One region of the Methylobacterium synurae genome, then DNA from elsewhere that is predicted to be linked to it. Evidence: predicted binding sites of a transcription regulator. Region 1 holds the regulator's gene; each other region holds the start of a gene.
The links. The regulator PhoB, encoded in region 1, activates phosphate uptake and scavenging genes when phosphate is short. The targets are predictions, from matches to a motif close to TGTCATNNANCTGTCAT.
Positions count from the first base shown of each region.

Region 2: a site for PhoB is predicted at 4,769-4,785, ahead of HBB12_RS17690 (esterase-like activity of phytase family protein). Genes of this name have one in related genera too.
Region 3: a site for PhoB is predicted at 1,920-1,936, ahead of HBB12_RS24370 (PhoX family protein). Genes of this name have one in related genera too.

Region 1 is NZ_JAAQRC020000001.1:6,215,917-6,223,357, forward strand. Features, by position in the region: gene HBB12_RS28480 (propionyl-CoA synthetase) at 1-1,782, opposite strand, end outside; gene HBB12_RS28485 (acyl-CoA synthetase) at 1,940-3,571, shown strand; gene phoB (phosphate regulon transcriptional regulator PhoB) at 4,152-4,853, opposite strand; gene phoU (phosphate signaling complex protein PhoU) at 4,920-5,639, opposite strand; gene pstB (phosphate ABC transporter ATP-binding protein PstB) at 5,722-6,534, opposite strand; gene pstA (phosphate ABC transporter permease PstA) at 6,562-7,441, opposite strand, start outside.
Region 2 is NZ_JAAQRC020000001.1:3,830,714-3,838,154, reverse strand. Features, by position in the region: gene HBB12_RS17710 (adenylate/guanylate cyclase domain-containing protein) at 1-770, opposite strand, end outside; gene HBB12_RS17705 (sensor histidine kinase) at 1,256-3,781, opposite strand; gene HBB12_RS17700 (Rdx family protein) at 3,872-4,177, opposite strand; gene crcB (fluoride efflux transporter CrcB) at 4,248-4,619, opposite strand; gene HBB12_RS17690 (esterase-like activity of phytase family protein) at 4,830-7,322, shown strand; one part of gene HBB12_RS17685 (IS630 family transposase) at 7,432-7,441, opposite strand, start outside.
Region 3 is NZ_JAAQRC020000001.1:5,316,607-5,324,047, reverse strand. Features, by position in the region: gene HBB12_RS24380 (pyridoxal phosphate-dependent decarboxylase family protein) at 1-1,097, opposite strand, end outside; gene HBB12_RS24375 (hypothetical protein) at 1,475-1,798, shown strand; gene HBB12_RS24370 (PhoX family protein) at 1,990-3,990, shown strand; gene HBB12_RS24365 (MFS transporter) at 4,101-5,294, opposite strand; gene HBB12_RS24360 (TetR/AcrR family transcriptional regulator) at 5,380-6,042, shown strand; gene HBB12_RS24355 (cytochrome b) at 6,188-6,766, opposite strand; gene radA (DNA repair protein RadA) at 6,942-7,441, shown strand, end outside.

The DNA.
Region 1 (7,441 bases):
CGACCGGGTCTTGGGCAGGCGCCCGACCGTGAGCGCCAGGCGGAAGGCCGCGACCGGGCCGATGCGCTCGCGCACCAAAGCCACCAATTCGCGCTCGATCACGTCCGGACCTTTCGTGACCCCGGCCTTCAGCACCACGAAGCCGCAGGGCGCCTCGCCCTTGAGGCTGTCGCGGATGCCGATCACCGCGCATTCGGCGACCGCCGGATGGGAGGCCAGCACCTCCTCCATGCCGCCGGTCGAGAGGCGGTGGCCGGCGACGTTGATGATGTCGTCGGTGCGGCCCATCACCGAGACGTAGCCGTCGGCATCGAGGAAGCCGGCATCCGAGGTGTTGTAGTAGCCCGGATAGGTCGCGAGGTAGCTCTCGCGGAAGCGCTCGTCCTGCCGCCACAGGGTCGGCAAGGCGCCGGGGGGCAGCGGCAGCTTGATGGCGATGGTGCCCATCGTGTCGGGGGGCACGGGCTTCCCGGCTTCGTCGAGCACCTGGACGTCCCAGCCCGGCATCGCCACCGTCGGGCTGCCGTGCTTGACCGGCAGCGCGCCCAAGCCCACCGGGTTGGCGGCGATCGGCCAGCCGGTCTCGGTCTGCCACCAATGGTCGATCACCGGCACACCGAGAATCCGCTCGGCCCACGCGACGGTGTCCGGATCGGCCCGCTCGCCGGCGAGGAACAGGGTGCGAAAGCGCGCGAGGTCGTGGCCCTGCATCAGACGGCCTTCCGGATCCTCCTTCTTCACCGCCCGCAAGGCTGTCGGCGCGGTGAACAGGGCGACCGCCCCGGTCTCGGCGATGACGCGCCAGAACGCGCCGGCATCCGGCGTGCCGACCGGCTTGCCCTCGTAGAGCACCGTGGTGCAGCCGTGCAGGAGCGGGCCGTAGACGATGTAGGAATGGCCCACCACCCAGCCGACATCGGAGGCGCACCAATAGGTCTCGCCGGGGGCGACGCCGTAGAGGTTCGGCATCGACCAGGCCAGCGCCACGAGGTAGCCGCCGGTGTCGCGGACCACACCCTTCGGCTTACCGGTGGTGCCCGAGGTGTAGAGCACGTAGAGCGGATCGGTGGCGACGACCGGCACGCAAGGGGCGGCGCGGCCCTCGGCCTTCGCGGCGGCGACAGCCTCGGCCCAGTCGCGGTCGCGCCCCTCGACCAGGTCGGCGGCTTTTTGCGGCCGTTGCAGGATCAGGCAGGATTCGGGCTTGTGCGAGGAGAGCCGGCAGGCCTCGTCGAGGAGCGGCTTGTAGGCGACGACCCGGCTCGGTTCGATGCCGCAGGAGGCGGCGAGCACCACCTTCGGGGCGGCGTCCTCGATCCGGGCGGCGAGTTCCCGGGCGGCGAAACCCCCGAACACCACCGAGTGCACGGCGCCGATGCGGGCGCAGGCCAGCATGCCGAACAGCGCCTCGGGCACCATCGGCATGTAGAGCACCACCCGGTCGCCGCGTCCGACGCCGAGTTCCTGGAGCACGGCGGCGAGCGCCGCGACCTCGCTCAGCAGCTCGGCGTAGCTGATCCGGCGCTTGGTGCCGGTGACGGGGGACTCGTACAGGATCGCCGCCTGGTCGCCCCGCCCGGCCGCGACGTGGCGGTCGACGGCGTTGTGGCAGGCATTGACCTCGGCACCGACGAACCAGCGGCCGTAGGCGCCCGCCTCGGGATCGAAGACGCGGGTGGCGGGTCTCGCCCAGTCGATCGCCTCGGCGGCCTGTGACCAGAAGGCCTCCGGGTCGCGCTGCCAGGCGGCGTAGGTCTCCGGGTAGCGGCTCGGGCTCGCCATGGCGTCTCCTCCGGTGCCGTCCATCTGCGGGGCGGCCTGCCTGTTCAGATAGAATAGGCCCCGGTCCGGCCGGAAGTCGAACTTTCGTAAGGATGCCGGGCGGATTGATCGCTCCGCCCCGGCGGGTACTCTGGCGCGACAGGGAGCAGGACGACCCATGACCGGCGCGACGATCTACGACCACGGCCTCGACCGGAACCCGGCCAACCACCAGCCGCTCACGCCTCTCACCTTCCTGGAGAGGGCGGCCACGGTGTTTCCCGACCATACGGCCGTGATCCACGGAAATTTGCGGCGCAGCTACCGCGACCTCTACGCCCGTTCCCGGCGCCTCGCCTCGGCGTTGAAGGCCCGCGGCATCGGGCGGGGCGACACGGTGGCGGTGATGCTCGCCAACACCCCGGCGATGATCGAGTGCCATTACGGGGTGCCGATGGCCGGCGCGGTGCTCAACACCCTCAACACCCGGCTCGACGCCGCGATCATCGCCTTCTGCCTCGACCACGGCGAGGCCAAGGTGGTGATCACCGACCGGGAATTCGCCCGCATCATGGGCCCGGCTCTGACCCAGGCCGGGGTGAAGCCGCTCGTCATCGACTACGACGATCCCGAATACGACGGTCCGGGCGAGCGCCTCGGCACGATCGAGTACGAGGACTTTCTGGGTCAGGGCGATCCCGGTTACGCCTGGGCGATGCCGGGCGACGAGTGGGACGCGATCACCCTCAACTACACGTCGGGCACCACCGGCGACCCGAAGGGCGTGGTCTACCACCATCGCGGCGCGTCGCTGCTCGCGGTCGGCAACGTGGTGGCGGGCAATCTCGGCCGGCACCCGGTCTATCTGTGGACCCTGCCGATGTTCCACTGCAACGGCTGGTGCTTTCCCTGGACCCTGTCGGTGGTGGCCGGCACCCATGTCTGCCTGCGGCAGGTGCGGGCCAAAGCCATGTACGACGCCATCGCGGATCACGGCGTGACCCATCTGTGCGGCGCGCCGATCGTGATGTCTCTCCTCATCAACGCGCCCGAGGCCGAACGCCGGGACCTGTCGCACCGCGTCTCGTTCCTCACTGCGGCGGCGCCCCCGCCCGAGGCCGTGCTCGCCGGGATGGCGGAGGCGGGATTCGACGTCACCCACGTCTACGGGCTGACCGAGACCTACGGCCCGGCGGTGGTGAACGAGTGGCACGCCGACTGGAACGCCTTGGGCAAGGACGAGCAGGCCGCCCGCAAGGCGCGCCAGGGCGTGCGCTACCCGCCGCTCGAGGCGCTGGACGTGCTCGATCCCGAGACGATGCAGCCGGTGCCCGCCGACGGCGAGACGCTGGGCGAAGTGATGTTCCGCGGCAACGTGGTGATGCGCGGCTACCTCAAGAACCCGACAGCCACCGAGGCCGCCTTCGCGGGCGGCTGGTTCCATTCGGGCGATCTCGGGGTGAAGCACCCGGACGGCTACATCCAGCTCAAGGATCGCTCGAAGGACATCATCATCTCAGGGGGCGAGAACATCTCGTCGATCGAGGTCGAGGAGGCCCTGTTCAAGCACCCGGCGGTGGCCGCCGCCGCCGTGGTCGCCAAGCCCGACGAGAAATGGGGCGAGACGCCGTGCGCCTTCGTCGAACTGAAAGGCTCCGAGATGGTCTCGGCCGAGGAGCTGATCGGCTGGTGCCGCCAGTCGCTGGCCGGCTTCAAGGTGCCCAGGCACGTCGTCTTCACGGAACTGCCGAAGACCTCGACCGGCAAGGTGCAGAAATTCGTGCTGCGGGAGATGGCGAAGGCGTTGTGAGACGGGTTCGACCTGAACTGTTCCGGCCGCAATAAAGGGCGGGATCCCCCTCTTCGCCGTGGATGCAGGGCTGTCCGGGGAAAGAAAGTATCGCTGGTCTTGAACCCTCCCCCCTCTGCGGGGGAGGGTGCCCGGCGGCGCCGGGCGGGAGAGGGGAACCACGCTTCCGGATGAGGCGGAACCGTTCTGACTGGCGCCCTCTGAATCAGCGTCGCGCTGCCCCTCTCCCGGCCTGCTCCGCAGGCCACCCTCCCCCGCAGAGGCTAGCGTGTTCACACTTCTCGGTTCGAGAGCTTCTCCGGTGAAGGTCGCGCGCCTCTCCTCCCCCCGGCGATCCCGGGCTTGCCCGGAATCGCTGCAAGTTGTGGGGAGGAGTTGGAGGTGGGGGTGGTGCCGCGTAGAGCGCGAGGCTACTCCGGCACCACCCCCATCCCTAACCCCTCCCCACAAGGGGGAGGGGAAAGCGCGCATATTTACAGAGGGTTAGCTCACGAAGGAGAAGTGTGAATCCGCTAGCCCGCAGAGGGGGGAGGGGGAACTTGCGCTCTTCTTGCCGCGAACAGTTCACACGAAGACCGTATCACGCCTCCGGCGCGAACATCTCGTCGAACGAGTAGCCCGAGCCCCGCACGGTGCGGATCGGGTCGCTGTCGCGGCCGCGGTTGATCGCCTTGCGCAGGCGGCCGATATGCACGTCGACGGTGCGCTCGTCGATGTAGACGTCGTGGCCCCATACGCCGTCGAGCAGCTGCTCGCGGGAGAACACCCGGCCGGGGCTCTGCATCAGGAATTCGAGCAGCTTGAACTCGGTCGGGCCGAGATGCAGCTCGCGACCGTCGCGGCGGACGCGGTGGCTGACCCGGTCGAGCTCGATGTCGCCGGCGATCAGGAGGTCGGCGACGTGGGCGGGCTTGGCCCGCCGCAGGAGCGCCCGCACCCGCGCCAGCAGTTCCGGCACCGAGAACGGCTTGACGATGTAGTCGTCGGCACCGGTGGCGAGGCCCCGCACCCGGTCGCCCTCCTCGCCGCGGGCCGTCAGCATGATCACCGGCAGCCGCTCGGTCTCGCGGCGGGCGCGGATGCGCCGGCACAGTTCGATGCCGGACAGGCCCGGCATCATCCAGTCGAGGAGGACGAGGTCCGGCACCTGCTCGCGCAGGCGGATATCCGCCTCGTCGCCCCGGGCGACGGCGTCGACCTCGAAGCCCTCGGCCTCGAGGTTGTAGCGCAGGAGGAGGGTGAGGGCTTCCTCGTCCTCGACGATCAGGATGCGGGTACTCATCGGGGGCACTCAGGCGGGGCGGGGGTAAAGGCCCGCCGGGCCGCAAGGCCCGGACGGGCGTCGCCCTCAAGCCTCGGGCGGGGTGTCGAGGGTGGCGAAGCTCGAACGGTCGTTCTTCGGACGCTCGGTCGGCAGGGTCTCGCCGGTGGCGAGGTAGTGGATGGTCTCGGCGATGTTGGTGGTGTGGTCGCCGATGCGCTCGACGTTCTTGGCGCAGAACAGCAGGTGCGTGCAGAACGTGATGTTGCGCGGATCCTCCATCATGTAGGTCAGGAGTTCGCGGAACAGCGAGGTGTAGAGCGCGTCGATGCCGCCGTCCCGGGCCCAGACGTCGAGGGCCGCGACGGTGTCCTGGGTGGCGTAGGCGTCGAGCACGTCCTTGAGCTGCTCCTGGACCAGCTCGTTCATGTGCTCCACGCCGACGACGATCTTCTGCAGCTGGACCTGGTCGGCGATGGCGACGACGCGCTTGGCGACGTTCTTGGCCAGATCCCCGATGCGTTCGAGGTCGCCCGAGACGCGGATCGCCGAGATCGTCTCGCGCAGGTCGACCGCGAGCGGCTGACGGCGGGCGATGAGGAGGATGGCCTTCTCCTCGATCTCGCGCTGCAGCCCGTCGAGACGCTGGTCGGTGGCGATCACCGCCTGGGCGAGGGCGGCGTCGCGGCGCAGGAGCGCTTGGCCGGAATCGGCCACCATCTTTTCGGCGATGCCGCCCATCTCGGCGATGCTGCGCCGCAGGTTCTGCAACTCCTGATCGTAGGAGGTGACGATGTGGCTCGACATGGGATCTGGCTCCTCGCGCGGAGGTGGAGCGTAGGCTTGTGCCGGCCCGGCAGACCGGGCCGGCGGATGATCGCGTCAGGCCTCAGCCGAACCGGCCGGTGATGTAGTCCTGGGTCTGGCGCTTCGACGGGTTCATGAACAGCCGGTTGGTCGGCCCGAACTCGATCAGCTCGCCGAGATACATGAAGGCGGTGAACTGCGAGATGCGCGCCGCCTGCTGCATGTTGTGGGTGACGATGGCGATGGTGAACTCGCCCCGCAGCTGCTCGATCAGTTCCTCGATGCGGCCGGTCGAGATCGGGTCGAGGGCCGAGGTCGGCTCGTCGAACAGGATCACCTCCGGGCGCTGCGCCACCGTGCGGGCGATGCAGAGGCGCTGCTGCTGGCCGCCGGACAGGCCCATGCCGGACTGCTTGAGCTTGTCCTTGACCTCGTCCCAGAGGGCGCCCTTGCGCAGGGCCTCCTCGACGCGGTTGTCGAGATCGGCCTTGCCGAGGCGCTCGTAGAGCCGGATGCCGAACGCGATGTTGTCGTAGATCGACATCGGGAACGGGGTCGGCTTCTGGAACACCATGCCGACCCGGGCGCGCAGCTCGTTGAGGTCGATCGAGGAATCCAGGATGTTGCGGCCGTCGAGCAGGATCTCGCCTTCCGCGCGCTGCTCCGGATAGAGGCTGTAGATCCGGTTGAAGGTGCGCAGCAACGTCGACTTGCCGCAGCCGGACGGCCCGATCAGGGCCGTGACCTGGCGGTCGAGGAAGTTGAGGTTGATGTTCTTCAGGCCCTTGAAGTCGCCGTAGTAGAAGTTGAGGTCCTTGACGGCGAGGCGGATCGCGGCGGACTCGTCGGCCGTGCTCTGGCCCACGACCGGCACGGCGGTGGCGGTGGCGCTCATCGGGGTGTCTCCGGGCAAGGTGTCGGATCAGCGGCCCTTGGGACCGCTCAGGACGAGGCGGGCCACGATCGACAGGCCCAGGATGGTGACGGTGATGAGGAGCGCGCCGGCCCAGGCCAGCTGGCGCCAGTTCTCGTAGGGCGAGAGCGCGAACTGGTAGATCATCACCGGCAGGTTCGCGACGCCGCCCATCAGGTTGGGGCTGAACCAGGAATTGTTGTTGAGCGCGGTGAAGAGCAGGGGCGCGGTCTCGCCGGCGATGCGGGCCAGCGCCAGGAGCACGCCGGTCACGATGCCCGACTGGGCCGCCCGCCAGGTGACGGAGCGGATCACGATCGAGTACGGGGCGCCGAGGGCGACGCCGGCCTCGCGCAGGGGGCCGGGCACCAGGCGCAGCATGTCCTCGGTGGTGCGCACGATCACCGGGGTGGCGATGATGGCGAGCGCCACGGCACCGGCCCAGCCCGAATAGCCGCCCATCGGCCGCACCATCAGGGTGTAGACGAAGAGGCCGATCAGGATCGACGGCGCCGAGAGCAGGATGTCGTTGAGGAAGCGGATCAGGTTGGCGAGGTGCGAGCCTCGGCCGTACTCGGCGAGGTAGGTGCCGGCGAGCACGCCGACCGGCGTCGCCACGACGATGCCGAGCACCGTCATCACCAGGCTGCCGAGGATCGCGTTGGCGATGCCGCCGCCCTCGGAGCCGGGGCCCGGCGTGACCTGGGTGAACAGGGCCGGCGAGAAGCCCTGCACGCCCTGGATGATGAGCATGAGCAGGATCGAGCCGAGCACGACGGCGCCGAGCGCGGTCGCGGCGGTGCAGCCGACGATCAGGAGCTTGTCGGCGGAGCGCCGGCCGGCGCGGACCCGGCCCCAGGCCTGCGGGGCGGGCGGGAGGCGGGCGGGA
Region 2 (7,441 bases), 2.4 Mb from region 1:
TGGCGACGCTCGCCGAGCCGCAGGCCGCCGCCCTGCGCCATGCTGCCGCCGCGCTCCAGGAGCGGCGCCAACTCGGCGGGCAGGAAGCGCGACAGGGCCGCCCGCCGCGCCGTCTCGCGCAGGGCCAGCACCGCGAGCAGCGCCATGATGCCGACCGACACCACGCTGCCGATGCCCACCATCGCCTCGATTCCGTGGGCGTGCCGCTGGTAGCCCAGCAGCACCTCGTCCTCCTGGGCGCGCATCGCCTCGATGATCCGGCGGATCTCGTCCATCTCGGTCTTGCCCTCGCCCGCCCGCACCAGGGCCAGCGCCCCGTCGCGGTCGCCGGCCCGGTCGAGGGCGAGCGTCCGGTCGAGTTCGACGAACTTGCGGGCGATGGCGGGGCGCAGCGCCTTCAGGCGGGCCTCCTGGGGGGCCGAGCCGCGCAGCTCGGCGTCCAGCACCGGCAGCTCCGCGGCGATCCGGGCCTGGCCGGCGGTGTAGGGCACCAGGAAGGAGGAATCACCGGTCAGGAGGTAGCCGCGCTGCCCGGTCTCGCTGTCGAGGAGGTCGGCCAGCACCTGCATCAGGGTCCGGTCGACCGACAGCGTGTGGGTGATGCGGTGCTGGACGGTGCTCTGCCAGGCCAGCAGCAGCCCGTTGGCGGAGCCCACCAGCAGCAGCAGGGCGGCCCCCGCGGTGGTCAGCCCGGCCCGGCTGCGCACGGGGCCGAGCCGCGCGCGGAGCGGCCGGCGGGGCGCGGGGCTTTGCGTCGGGTCTGGGGTCATCGGTGATCCGTCCGGCGCCGGGCGCGGGACGGGCCCTCGGCTTTCCCAGGCGATATGGGAGAGTTTTCGCCGCCGGCCATCGACCGGGCGGCTTACTTCCGCTCCGACGCAGGAGTCTTCGGGGTTTATGGATTTCTCTTAGGGAAGGTCCGATGATCAGACCGGTGCGGGCCGCCCCCTCTCCCCGCGGGCGGCGAGCGGATTCACACTTCTCCTCCGAGAGCTAACCCTCTGGAAATATGGGCGCTTTCCCCTCCCCCTTGTGGGGAGGGGTTAGGGGTGGGGGTGGTGCCGCGTAAAGCGCGCGGTCTATCCGGTACCACCCCCACCCCCATACCCCTCCCCACAAGGGGGAGGGGAGGCGCGCTACCTTCGAGAGGGAGAACGCTCGAACCGAGATGTGTGAATGCGATAGCCGCCCGCGGGGAGAGGGGAATACCCGCGCTATTGTCGTCTCCGAAAATTGCTCCGGACAGCCCCGCACCTCACGATTGCCCCGCCGCCCTGCGCCGGGCCGGCGCGGTTTCCTCCTCCCGCGCGTCCGGCTGCGTCACCTCAGGCTCCCCCAACGGCGCCACGATGGTGCAGACCACGCCCTCCCGCGGGAAGCTCAGGCTCACGGTGCCGTCGAGCTCGCGGGCGAGGCTGCGCTCGATCAGGCGGGAGCCGAAGCCGGTGCGGGTCGGGGGGACGACCGGCGGCCCGCCGCTTTCCTGCCAGCGCAAGGCGAGACGCCCCTCCGCGACGCTCCACGACAGGGCGACCTGGCCCGCCGGCACCGAGAGGGCGCCGTACTTGACCGCGTTGGTGGCGAGCTCGTGCAGCGCCATGGCGATCGACAGGGCGATGCGGGGCGGCAGGCGCAAGGCGGGGCCGCCGACGACGAAGCGCTCCCCCGGCCCGTTGAGGGGCGCGAGCGCATCCTTCACCACCTCGGCCAGCTCCGCCCCCTCCCAGCTCTCGCGGGTGAGCACGTCGTGGACGCGGGCGAGCGCGATCAGCCGCGCCTCGAAGGCCGTCCTGGCCCCGGCGGCGGCCGGCCCGTCGAGGCCGCGCAGGCTCTGCATCGCGATCGACTGCACGGTGGCCAGCGTGTTCTTCACCCGGTGGTTCAGCTCGTGCACCAGGAGGCGCAGGTGATCCTCGGCCCGCTTGCGCTCGGTCACCTCCTGGTGGATGCCGATCACCCGGCGCGCCCGGCCGCCGGCATCGCGCTGCACGATCGCCTGGGCGCTGACCCAGCGTAGCTGAGCATGGTCCGGGCGGATCCGGAACTCGGTGCGGTAGTCGGAATCCCCGGCCAGCAGGGCGGCGAGCGCCGCCTCGATCCGGGCCCGGTCTTCCGGATGCACGGTGCGGGTCCAGGCCTCGTGCGAGAGCGGGGCGGCCCCGAAGATCTCGGCCGAGCGGGCCGAGAGGCGGTGCTGCCCGGAGGCGAGGTCGATCTCCCAGGTGCCGAGCCGGCCGGCGGCGAGCGCCAGACGCAGGCGCTCCTCGCCCTCGCGGAGCGCCGTCTCGGCGTCCTTGGCCTCGGTGATGTCGACGTTGCAGCCGGTATAGCCGAGGAAGCGGCCGTGATCGTCGAGGCGGGCGACCCCCTCGCACAGGATCCAGCGCGTCGCCCCGTGCCGGTCGATCACCCGCATCGCGTGGCGGAAGGGCGTGCGCGCCGCGAATGCGGTCTCGAACGCCGCCGCGAAGCCGGGCAGGTCGTCCGGGTGGACGACCTCGCGCCAGCGCCCCCCGGCCAGCGTCTCGGTCGAGCGGCCGAACAGGTAATCGTAATGGAGGTTGGCGAACACGATCTCGCCGGCCTCGTCGGTCATCCAGATCAGGGCCGGGGCGGAATCGGCCATGTGGCGGAAGCGCGCCTCGCTCTCGCGCAGGGCGGCGAGGCTGCGGCTCTGCTGCTCGAGCGCCTGGTCGCGCTCGGCGATGCGCCGGCGCAGGCTCTGCGAGGCGTCGGCCAGCACGTCGGCGAGCTGGCGGATCTCGCGGATCGGCGTCGAGACCCGCGGCACCGGCTGGCCGACGGCGAGCGCGCCGCCGGCTTGTGCGAGCTGGCGCAGCGGCTCGGCGACCCGCGCCCACAGCTTCACCGCCAGGACGGAGGACACCGCCAGCGCCAGGAGCCCGAACCCCCCGAAGGCCAGGACCCAGTGGCGCAGCGGCGCCTCGACCTGCTGCTTGGGGATGCTGGCGCCGACGGTCCAGCCCGCCGCCTTCGCGGTGGTCTCGACGTAGAGGACCGGCCGCTTGCGGCGGTCGACCCCCTCCCAGATGTCGGGGGCGCCGGTCGGGGAGCCGCGCAAGGAGGTCTGCATCGGCTGGCCGGCGAGGCTGTCCTGATCCTCCGAGCGGGCGAGCAGCAGGCCCTTGCGGTCGATGATCGCGGTGGTCCAGCCCGGCGCGAGATCCTGGACCAGGATCTGGTGCAGCCGCGCCACCGGCACCGTGAGGCTGAGCACGTAGGCCGGTGCGCCCCCGACCATTACCGGCACCGCCACGTCGTAGGTCGGCGCCCGCCCGGGCGCGCCCGCCCGGACGTCGCCGACCACCGGGCGCTTCGTCGCCAGCACGGCGGCATCCTCGGGATGCGGGTCCTGCGGCAGCGGCGCGCCGTGGGGCAGGGCGGTGTTGACGAGCTGGGTGCCGTCCGGCCGGCGCAGCGAGAGGCGGAAGCCCGTCGCCTCCGTCACCGCCTGGGCCTGGGTCTCGAAGCCGGCGAGTCCGTGATGGCCGAATCCCTCCTGCCGCAGCCGCGGCGAGGCCGCGAGGGTCTGGAGCACGGAGACGAGCCCGGCCATGTCCCGGTCGACGCTGAGCGCGATGCCGCGCACGCTCTCGCGGGCATCCTGCTGGAAGCGCACCCGCTCCAGGGAGGCGTAGCGACCGAGCAGCACGGCGGTGAACAGCAGGCCGGGCCCGATCATCGCGATCGCCAGGGCGACGAGGTAGACCTGCGTCGACAGCCCGTCCCGCCGCAGGGCGTTCAGCCGGCGGCGGATCATGGCGTGGTCCTCATGACGACCGTCCCTGGACCCTGTCTTGCCTTGTGCCCTGTCCTGGCGGCGCGCCGGCGGCGCGGCTCGGTCAAGGCGTCAGGCCCTGTCGATGTGGCCGAGGTCGCGGCCCGGCTCGATCCGGTCGCGCACCCGCTGCTTGAGGGTCTTGATGTCGGGAAATCCCCCGTCGCGCTTGCGCTCCCAGATCAGGGCGTCGCCGCAGGTGATCGCGAAGGCGCCGCCGGTCCCGGGGATCAGCGCCACCTCGCCGATCGCGTCGCGGAAGGTCGAGAGCAGCTCCTGCGCCATCCAGCCGGCCCGCAGCAGCCAGTTGCATTGGGTGCAGTAGGTGATGGCGATGCGGGGCTTCTCGGCCTCTGGACGGGGGGCGGTGTCGCTCATCGTGAGGGAGACTCCGCCTCCGATCCCCCCGCTTGTCAACCCGCGCGGATTGGTCGCCGCGGCTCCCGCCTCACGCGAGCTGGCGCAGCACCAGGAGGCTCACGCCGACGCCGACGATGCCGGCCGCCACCGACCCTCCCACATAGGCGAGCGCCGCCGCGTGCGCGCCGCGCTCCCAGAGCAGGAAGGCCTCGAGCGAGAAGGTCGAGAAGGTGGTGAAGCCGCCGAGGATCCCGGTGGTGAGGAAGAGCCGCAGGGCCTGCGGTCCTCCGCCCCGGGCGGCGAACCAGCCGGTGAGCACGCCCATCATGATCGAGCCGAGGATGTTGATCACCATCGTGCCGAACGGGAAGCTGCTGCCCGCCCGCGCGGCCCAGAGATTGACGCCGTGGCGCAGGGCCCCGCCGAGGCCGGCGCCGAGAAAGACCACCAGGTAGCTCACCGCCGTCAAGTCTCCTGCCAAGTCTTCTGCGACGTCTCCGTCGATCCCGCGAGGCTTCTGCCACGGTCCGCCGATCGGGGCGAGGCCGCCGGCGCAACCGTGGCCTGCGCGCCGCACCGGGTTCCATTCGGTGCGAACGGGCAACACTCCGTCACGTGCCTGTCACCGAACCGCCCCATCCCTGCCGCAAAGTCAGCCTGGGGGCGAATCGTGACCATTCTTTCCATCCGCGCCGCGCTCACGGCGGGCGGCCTGATCGCCGGCGCGGGGCTCGCGCAGGCCCAGTCGGTCCAGGTGCGGGTGCCGAACCTCCAGCCCGTCGACGGGCCGGTCTCGACCGATGTCGGCGGCACCACAATCGTCAACCAGGGCCTCCAGGGCGTGGCCCGGCTGCCGGCCACCACCCGGGACTTCCTCGGCGATTCCCTCGGCTCGTTCTCCTCGCTCGCCGTCGACCTCTCGACCTGGCGGCGCAACGGCGACACCTATACGGGCACGCTCTACACGCTGCCCGACCGCGGCTACAACAACCCCGACGGCGGGCTGTTCAGCGACTATGCCGGCCGGCTCAACCGCTTCAACTTGAGCTTCACGCCCTATGCCGGCACCGCGGCACTGCCGCAGGCCACCACGTCGCAGCGCCAGATCACCCTGACGCCGGATGGCGGCATCGTGCTCACCGATGCCAGGGGCCAGCGTTTCAGCGGTCTCGATCCCGCTTCCGGCACGACCACGCAACTCGGCGCCGTGCTGCCCTCCGCCGCCACCGGCCCGAGCGCCGGGCGCATCAGCCTCGACGCCGAGGGCCTGGCGCGCCGCCTCGACGGCTCGTTCTACGTCAGCGACGAGTACGGCCCGAACATCTACTATTTCAGCCGCGAGGGCCGCCTCCAGGGCCTGATCGGCATCCCGGCGGCGCTCCAGCCGGTGACGAACGGCCAGCTCAACTTCAATTCGCTCAATCCGCCCGATACCGGCCGGCGCAACAACCAGGGCCTCGAGGCGCTGGCGCTGACGCCGGACGGGCGCGGCCTCGTCGCCATCCTGCAGAGCGCGACGCTGCAGGATTCGGGGCCTAACCAGCAGCAGCGGACCAATACCCGCATCCTCTACTACGACGTCTCCGGCACCCCGACCCCCGGGGCGCCGAGCCGCGAATACGTGCTGCAGCTGCCGGCCTACCAGCAGAACGGCAATGGCGGCGCCCCGAACCGCACCGCGGCCCAGAGCGAGATGCTGGCGCTCAACGACACCCAGTTCCTGGTGCTGTCGCGCGATTCGAACGGGCTCGGCACCGGCAACACCACGCCGATCGTCTACAAGAGCGTGCTCTTCGTCGACACCGCGGGCGCGACCAACATCGCCGGCACCGCCTATGACGGCACGACGCCGATCGCCCCGAACGGCACCTTGCGGGCCGGGCTGACCCCGGTGCAGAGCCGGGAGGTCGTCGACCTGCTCAACCCGGTGCAGCTCAACCGCTTCGGGATGAACCTGAATACCAACCCGGCGAGCCAGACCACCCTGCCGGAGAAGATCGAGGCGATGGGCCTCGTGCCGGTCTTGAGCGAGCGGGCGCCCAACGACTATTTCCTGCTCGTCGGCAACGACAACGACTTCCTGACCCGCCAGGGCGTCATCAACGGCCAGCCCTACGATGCCGGCATCAACAACGACAACATCCTGCTCGCCTACCGGCTGACCCTGCCGACCTACGTCGATCCGCTCTCGCTCGCCGTGATGAAGGCGACGGCGCCGACGGTGCTCCAGGGCCTCGGGGCCGGCGCGATCGGCGTCGCGGCCTCGGCGACGCGGGGCGTGCAGGACCACCTCTCGGCGCTCCGCCGCAGCGCCGGACTTCCCGGCCAGGGCGCCTGGGGCACCTCCGGCCCGGCGCTCTGGGTCGGGGGCGACTTCGTCTTCGCCGACCAGCCGCGCAACGGCGGCCTGTCCCTCGACCGCACCATCGCGCAAGGCTCGGCGGGCTTCGACCTGCCGCTCACCGGCCCGTGGCGGGCCGGCCTCGCGGTCGGCGGCGGCTCGCTGTCGCGGCCGCAAGGGTTCCGCCAGGACCAGAGCGCCTTCACGGTCGCGGCCTATGGCGGCTATTACGGCCCGACCTTCTATGCGCAGGGCATCGTCGGCGGCGCCCCGATCATCGACCTCTCGGGCATCCGCCGCCCGGCCGCGTACGGGCTGACGGCCGACTCCAAGACCTCCGCCACCGCGCTGTCGCTCGACGGCGAGGCCGGCCTGATCCTCGACCGCGACGCTTTCCGGCTGATGCCCTTCGCGGGCCTGAGCCACCTCTCGGCCCGGGTCGGCGGCTTCACCGAGACGGGGGCGGCGGGCAACAACGTCGCCTATGGCGGCCTCACGGTGCTCCAGACCACCGCCCGCTTCGGCGCGGAACTCGCCTATACGGGCTTCGGCGGCATCGTCCCCTCGGTGCGGGTGGCCTACAATCTCGGCCTCGGGCCGCAGCAGAAAGCCGGCCTGTTCCGCCTCGCCAGCGTCCAGAACCCGATGGCCGTCGCGACCGCGGCGATCCCGTTCCTGACATCCGACTACGTCACCGCCGGGGTCGGCCTCCAGGGCAGCCTGACCGAGAACCTCGGCTGGCGGGTGGATTACCAGGCGGCGATCGGCACCCGGGCCGGGGTGGCGCATGGGGTGACGGCGGGGCTGCGGTATCAGTTCTGAGGGGTGGGGACCTCAGAGCCTGTTTGAGCGGATTTGACAGCCAAAATCTGACGGTGAGCATGAGATGTCCTACCCATCCACCTCATCCTGAGGTGTCATACCAACGGCCCTAAACTTTG
Region 3 (7,441 bases), 900 kb from region 1:
TCCTGCAACGCCTCGACGCCGTAGGAGCGGATCACGAACCACAGCTTCAGCGCCCGGAAGCGGCGCCCGAGGGGAATCGACCACTCGTTGTAATCGACGACGCCGTCGCGGCCGAGCGTGCGCAGATAGGAGGGGCGAAGGCCCAGCGTGTCGGTGAGCGCCTTCGGGTCGCGCACGAAATGGGCCGAGCAGTCGAAATGGGTGAACAGCCACTTGTGCGGGTTGAACACCAGACTGTCGGCAAGCTCCGCGCCGCGCATCAGGTCGCGGAATTCGGGGCAGATCATCGCGCTGCCGGCCCAGGCGGCATCGACGTGGAGAAACACCCCATGCCGGCGCGCCACCGCGGCGACCGCCTCGATCGGATCGCAGGCGCCGATGCCGGTGCCGCCGAGACACGCGACGATGGCGGCAGGCCTCAGCCCCGCCTCGCGGTCGGCTCGGATCGCCGCGTCGAGGGCGTCCGGGTCCATGCCGTGGAGGGCCCCCGAGACCGGGATCCGCACCAGGTTGGCGTCGCCGATGCCGGCGATGCGCACCGCCTTGTCGACCGAGGAATGCACCTGCTCGGAGGCGTAGACCCGCAACACCGGCCCGCCGGCGAGGCCGTTCGCGTTGCCGGTGAAGTCCAGCGCCCGCTCCCGGGCGGTGAGGAGGGCGGCGAGCGTCGCGCCCGAGGCCGAATCCTGGATCACGCCGGAAAAGTCCTGGGGCAGCCCGATCATCTGGCGCAGCCAGTCCATCACCCGGGTCTCGAGCTCGGTCGCCGCCGGCGAGGTCTGCCAGAGCATGCATTGCGCGGCGAGCGCCGCGGTGACGAACTCCGCCACCAGGGAGGGCGGGCTGGCATTGGCCGGGAAATAGGCGAAGAAGCGCGGATGCTGCCAATGGGTCATGCCCGGCATCACCACCCGGTCGAGGTCGGAAAAGATCGCCTCCATCGGCTCGCCCGCCTTAGGCGGGGCCTCGGGCAGCTGGCGAAAGATCTCGCCCGGCGCCACCTGCGCCCGCACCGGCCGCTCGCCGACGCCTGACAGGTAATCCACCGACCAGTCGGCGGCCCGGCGCGCCCAGGCTCGAAACGTCTCGTCGTCCATGGCGTCGGCACTCCCTCCCGCCGGCCCGGTCTTCCGGTGCCCGGCCGGCTGTCTAGCAGCTTTCGGCCGGAGCGCCTTCCCGTCCAGGCCGGCCATCGCGGACTGGGCCATGGGGCGGTGGACACCGGATCCGACAATCGATCCCAGCCTCTGGGACACTTGAGGGCACGGTCGAAGCATGTCACGATCAATCGAGACCATACTATTTACGGTTGTTTAACCAATTTTAGGTTGCGCGAGGTGCGGCACATCTTTTGAATGCAGGATCATGGTGAATCGCGCGGAACAATTCTTCGGTATAGGGAATTGCCGGCATTCGCGTCGATATCTCCCAAGCCGTCATGTCAGCTCACAGCGGGAAGATTTAGAGGAGCACGATGTTCGGGCGAGGCACCCAGACGAGACCGGCCGGCACGCTGACGAAGCGCCATCTCCGCGTGCAGAGCGACGGGCTCGATCAGGATGGCTGCCTGATCTATCTCGGCGATCAGTTGGTCTCGCTGCTGATCCGCCTGCAGCCCGGCACCGCCGCCGCGCCGGAGCAGCGCCACAAGTGGCGCGTGGCGGAGACCTACGGCCCCGGCGAGGCGCTGGCCCGCGCGCCGCTCTTCGACACGCCCGACGCGGTGATCGACTGGATCGCCCGCCGTCTGCCGCACCCGGCCCCAGCTCCCTGGCTGGACGCGCATCTGCTGCCGTGAGGCTCGCGCCCGGGAGCACCGATTCTGTCGCAGGACTTGCTCTGTCGCAGGACTTGCTCTGTCGCAGGACTTGCTCTGTCGCAGGACTTGGCAGCCCGACGGCGGGCGCCCCGCCGAAAACTGTCATCCGGGCGCCATGGTCCCTAAGGTAAGCGTCCGGTTTGATTCGTGATGTGCGCCGAGGATGCCCGATGACACAGCCGTCGCTGAACCGATCGCAGCAGGCCGAGGCATCCGAGGATGCCGGCTCGAACCCGAGCGCCAACCCGACCCTCGGCGCGATCGTGGCCCGGCGCTTCGACCGGCGCGAGATTCTTCGCGGGGGGGTGACGGGAGGTTTGGCCGCGAGTCTCGCCGTCTCGGCGATCTCCGCGACCCTGGCACCCCGGGCGGTCGCGGCGGCAGCCTCCGAGACCTTCCCGTTCCGCGAATTGCCGGCCGGCGCCGACGAGCGCCACCACGTGGCGGACGGCCACGACGCCGAGGTGCTGATCCGCTGGGGCGATCCGGTCCTGCCCGGCGCGCCGGCCTTCGACCCGCACAGGCAGTCGGCCGCCGCGCAAGGCATGCAATTCGGCTACAACAACGACTTCCTGGGGTTCTTCCCGCTGCCGGGCGCGGGCGATCCCGCCGGCCACGGCCTCCTCGTCGTCAACCACGAATACACCAACGAGGAGCTGATGTTCCCCGGCCTCGGCCGGCAGGACGGCAAGGCGGCGTTCGCCGGCATGAACCGCGACCTCGTCGACATCGAGATGGCGGCCCATGGCGGCTCGGTGATCGAGGTCAAGCGCGAGGACGGGCGCTGGCGCGTGGTGCCGAACTCCCGCTACGCCCGCCGCATCACCGCCATGACCCCGATGCGGCTCGCCGGCCCAGCCGCCGGCTCGGCCCGCCTGCGCACCGGCGCCGACCCGGAGGGGAAGACGGTCTTGGGCATGCTCAACAACTGTGCCGGCGGCGTCACGCCCTGGGGCACGTGGCTGACCTGCGAGGAGAACATCAACTACTACTTCCAGGGCCGCCTGCCGGAGGGCTCGGCGGAAGCCAAGATCGAGGCCAGGAACCACAAGCGCCTCGGGATGCCGGGCAACCTCTACGGCTGGGCCCGCTTCCACGACCGGTTCGACCTGGGCAAGGAGCCCAACGAGCCGAACCGCTTCGGCTGGGTGGTCGAGATCGATCCGTTCGATCCGACGAGCGTGCCGGTGAAGCGCACCGCCATGGGCCGCTTCAAGCACGAGGGCGCCGCCGGGGCCTTGGCCAGGGACGGCCGCTACGTCGTGTTCCAGGGCGACGACGAGCGCTTCGACTACGTCTACCGCTTCGTCACGACGGACGCGGTGAACACGGCCGACAAGGCGGCCAACCGCGACATTCTCGATCACGGCACGCTGTCGGTCGCCCGCTTCGACGCGGACGGGCGCGGCACCTGGCTGCCGATCGTGTTCGGCGAGGGCCCGCTGACGCCGGAGAACGGGTTTCGCGACCAGGCCGACGTGCTGATCGAGACCCGCCGGGCCGCCGATCTGCTCGGCGCCACCAAGATGGACCGGCCGGAGGACGTCGAGGCCAACGTCAAGACCGGCAAGGTCTATGTGATGTTGACCAACAACACCCGCCGCAAGGCCGACCAGGTCGACGCGGCCAATCCGCGGCCGGACAACCGCTTCGGCCACATTGTCGAGCTGTCGCCCGCGGGCGGCGACTTCGGGGCGAAGGACTTCGCCTGGGAGGTGCTGGTGCGCTGCGGCGACCCGTCGGTCGCGGCAATCGGCGCCACCTTCTCGTCGGCGACGACGAAGGACGGCTGGTTCGGCATGCCGGACAATTGCGCCGTCGACGGAGAGGGCCGCCTCTGGGTCGCCACGGACGGCAACTCGCCGTCGAAGACCGGGCGCGCCGACGGCATCTGGGCGATGGAGACGGACGGGGCCCGCCGCGGCACCGCCAAGCACTTCTTCCAGGTGCCGCTGGGGGCCGAGATGTGCGGCCCCTACTTCGCCCCCGACGACACCACCTTCTTCGTCGCCGTGCAGCATCCCGGCGAGGCCGACGAGGAGGACCCGACCGCGCAGCCAGCCACCTTCGAGAACCCGGCGACCCGCTGGCCCGATTTCGACCCCGCCCTGCCGCCGCGCCCGGCCGTGGTGGCGATCACGAAAAGGGGTGGGGGACGCGTGGGGACTTAAACCCCCTCCCCCTCGGCGGCTCGGCAGAACTGCATGGCGCAGCTCTGCTGAGCTTCTGGCTTTGGCATCATTTTTGTTGCCGAACCGGTGACCACTTCGGCGAACGATGCCTATGCCACCACCAGGCCCCGCCCCGACCGGGCCCGCATCACCGCGAGCCCGCCCAGGCTCACCACCAGGACCGCCGCCGCGTAGAGGTCGGCGGTGGCGGCAAAGCCGAGGGTGCGGGCGAGGAATCCGGCGCCGACCGCCGGCAGGCTGAAAGCGAGGTAGCTCTGGACGTAGAAGGCGGCGAGCAGCCCGGCGCGCTCGTCGGGCTCGGCGAGCGGCATGATCGTGCCGAGGCAGCCGAGGAAGCTGGCGCCGAAGCCGCTTCCGGTGACGAGGGTCGCGAGGATCAGCACCGGCACGCTCGCCGCATGGATGCCGGCGACGACTCCGACGACGCCGAGAGCCGTGGTGAGCACCCCGAAGGTCAGGTTGGCCTGCGGCGCCGCCGTGCGGCGCAGGAGCACCGAGACCGCGCCGGCCACCATCAGGGCGGTGACGACCGAACCGCCGGTGAGCGGCGCGCCGCTGCCGGTGGCCGCCGCGACCACCGAGGGCACCAGCGAGAGGTAGAAGCCGCCGAGCGTCCAGTTGGCAAGGTTGATCGGCGTCACCAGCGCCAGGGGCCGCCGGATCCGGGACGGGACGGCCATGCGGGGCTTGAGCGAGGCGAGGGCGCCGGGCCGCGTCGCGGCGCTCTCAGGGATAGACCACACCGCCAGCGCCAGCCCGGCGAAGATGCAGAGCAGGAGGCCGTAGACGAGGTGCAGCGGCAGCGGCGCATACTGGATCAGCGCGCTGGTGCCGATCGCGCCCACAGCCATGCCGGCGAGCGGCGCCACGGCGTTGACGATCGGCCCGCGGGTGCGATCCACATCGACGAGGGCGGCGCCCAACGACGCGGCGGCGATGCCGGTGGCGAGCCCCTGGGTGATCCGGGCGACGACGAGCCAGCCGGCCCCGTTCCCGACCAGCAGGAACAGGCCCATCGCTGCCGCCTCGAGCCAGAGCGCCCCGGCAATCACCGGGCGGCGCCCGAGATGGTCGGAGAGCGAGCCGGCGACGAGAAGCGCCTTCAGCAGGGCGACCGCGTAGACCGCGAAGACCAGGGTGACGAAGACCGGCGAGAGCGCCAGGGTCTCCTGGTAGATCCGGTAGAGCGGCGTCGGGGCCGCCGCGGCGGCGAAGAACGCGCCCAGCGTCATGGCGTGGACCGTGAGCGGGTCGACCCGCCGGGATCCTTGACCTTCGCGCATCGTCATGCCCCTAAAGCAAATCCGTTGCGTTAAGAGTTAGCGCTCCGGCGGGCTAAAAGCAAATTCTTTGCGTTTGGAGGGTGGGATGGCGGAGCGGGAGGGAGGGCCGCGCCCGGGCGGGCGCAGCGCACGGGTCCAAGCCTCGGTCCATCGTGCCACGCGGGATCTCCTTGCCCGGATGGACCGCGCCGCGGTGACGATCCCGCTGGTCGCCGCGGAGGCCGGCGTCACGCCCTCGACGATCTACCGGCGCTGGGGCGAGTTGAACGACCTGCTCGCCGACGTGGCGGTCGAGCGGCTGCGGCCGGACATGGTGCCGGTCGAGACCGGCAGCGGCCGCGGCGACCTCCTGGCCTGGGCCGAGCAATATGCCGAGGAGATGGCCTCGCAGCTCGGCCGCGAGATGATCCGCGACGTGCTCGCCGCCGATGGCGAGGCCGGCCCCCGGCGCTGCTGCGGCTATGCCCGGCAGCAGATCGCCGTCATCGCCGAGCGCGCGGCGGCGCGGGGCGAGGCGTTTCCGGATCTCGACAGGGTGCTGGACCGTGTCATCGCGCCGATTCTCTTCCGCATCCTGTTCGACGAGGCGCTGGTGGCGGATCGGGTCGGGGCGTTGGTGGAGAATGCGTTTTCCGCCGGTGCCTGGACGGATATGGCGCGTATTTCTCCTCTCCCCGCGGGCGGGGAGAGGGCTGCTGACCCCTCGTCGGGTCAGCAGCAAGCGCAGGCGCAGCCGGAGCGAGGGTGAGGGGGTGTTTCCGGAGGAGCCACATTCGGCACTTCCCCCTCACCCCCGCCCTGCGGGCTCGCTGCGAACCCGACAAGGGGTTCGCAGCCCTCTCCCCGCCCGCGGGGAGAGGAGGGCACCTGCGCTTTACTCGTATCGAATCACATCACGCCGACCGCGCCTCATCCCCGCCCACCCGCCCCGGCCACATCCGCCCCATCACCTCGTCGCGGCGGATCCAGGCGTGCCAGGCCACGGCGAGGACATGAAGGCCGAGCACGATCCCGAGCCCCCAGGCGATCCAGTAATGCGCGCCGTAGCCCGCCTGCGACAAAGCCTTGTCGACCGGCACGAGGCGCGGGAACGAGAAGACGCCGAACCACGGCAGGCCGTAGCCGCCCGCCGCCGAATAGACGTAGCCGCTGACGGGCAAGAGCAGCATCAGGGCGTAGAGGGTCAGATGCGCCAGCGTCGCGGCGATGTGGGCGTGGCGCGACGGCGGCGCACGATAGGCCGGCTCGCCGGCGACGAGCCGCCAGACGAAGCGGAGCGGCAGGAGCAGCAGCACCGTCAGGCCGATCGACTTGTGGATGTCGAGGATCTCGCGCCGCGGCGAGGTGCCGGGCACCTGCCAGGCGGCGTAGATGCCAAGCCCGAGCGCCACCACGATCAGCGCCGCCATGAGCCAGTGGAAGCCGCGCTGGACGCGGTCGTAGTGGTAAGGTCGACCGGTCCGGGCCATCATCCGCATCCATCGTCACGATAAGGCCTGGCTTTCGCCGGGGATTGGGACGCGAGCGCGGCGGGTTCGTGTCTGAACGGTCGCTGGCGCGCGGTTGCAACGGCGTGCCCCTCGGGACATATCAGGAACACACCCAGGAGGCCGGCGCGCGGCCTTCAGCCCCGGAGATCAGCCGCCGATGGCGAAGAACCACCAGACCTTCGCCTGCCAGTCCTGCGGCGCGGTCTACAATCGCTGGCGCGGCCGCTGCGAGGCCTGCAACGGCTGGAACACGATCGTCGAGGAGACCGGCGCGGCAAGCCCGGTCTCCGGCCCGGTCGCGACCCGGCCGAGCCGGGCGCGGGGACGCATCTTCCCGCTCGAAGGGCTGACCGGCGAGGTCAAGGAGGCGCCGCGCACCTCGTCGGGCATCGCCGAGCTCGACCGGGTGACGGGCGGCGGCTTCGTGCGCGGCTCGGTGATCCTGCTCGGCGGCGATCCCGGCATCGGCAAGTCGACGCTGCTGATGCAGGCTTCCGCCGCGCTGGCGAAACGGGGTGAGCGCGTCGCCTACATCTCGGGCGAGGAGGCGGTGGGCCAGGTGCGCCTGCGGGCCGAGCGGCTGGGTCTCGCGAGCGCCCCCGTCGAACTCGCCGCCGAGACCAATGTCGAGGACATCATCGCCACCTTGAGCCAGGG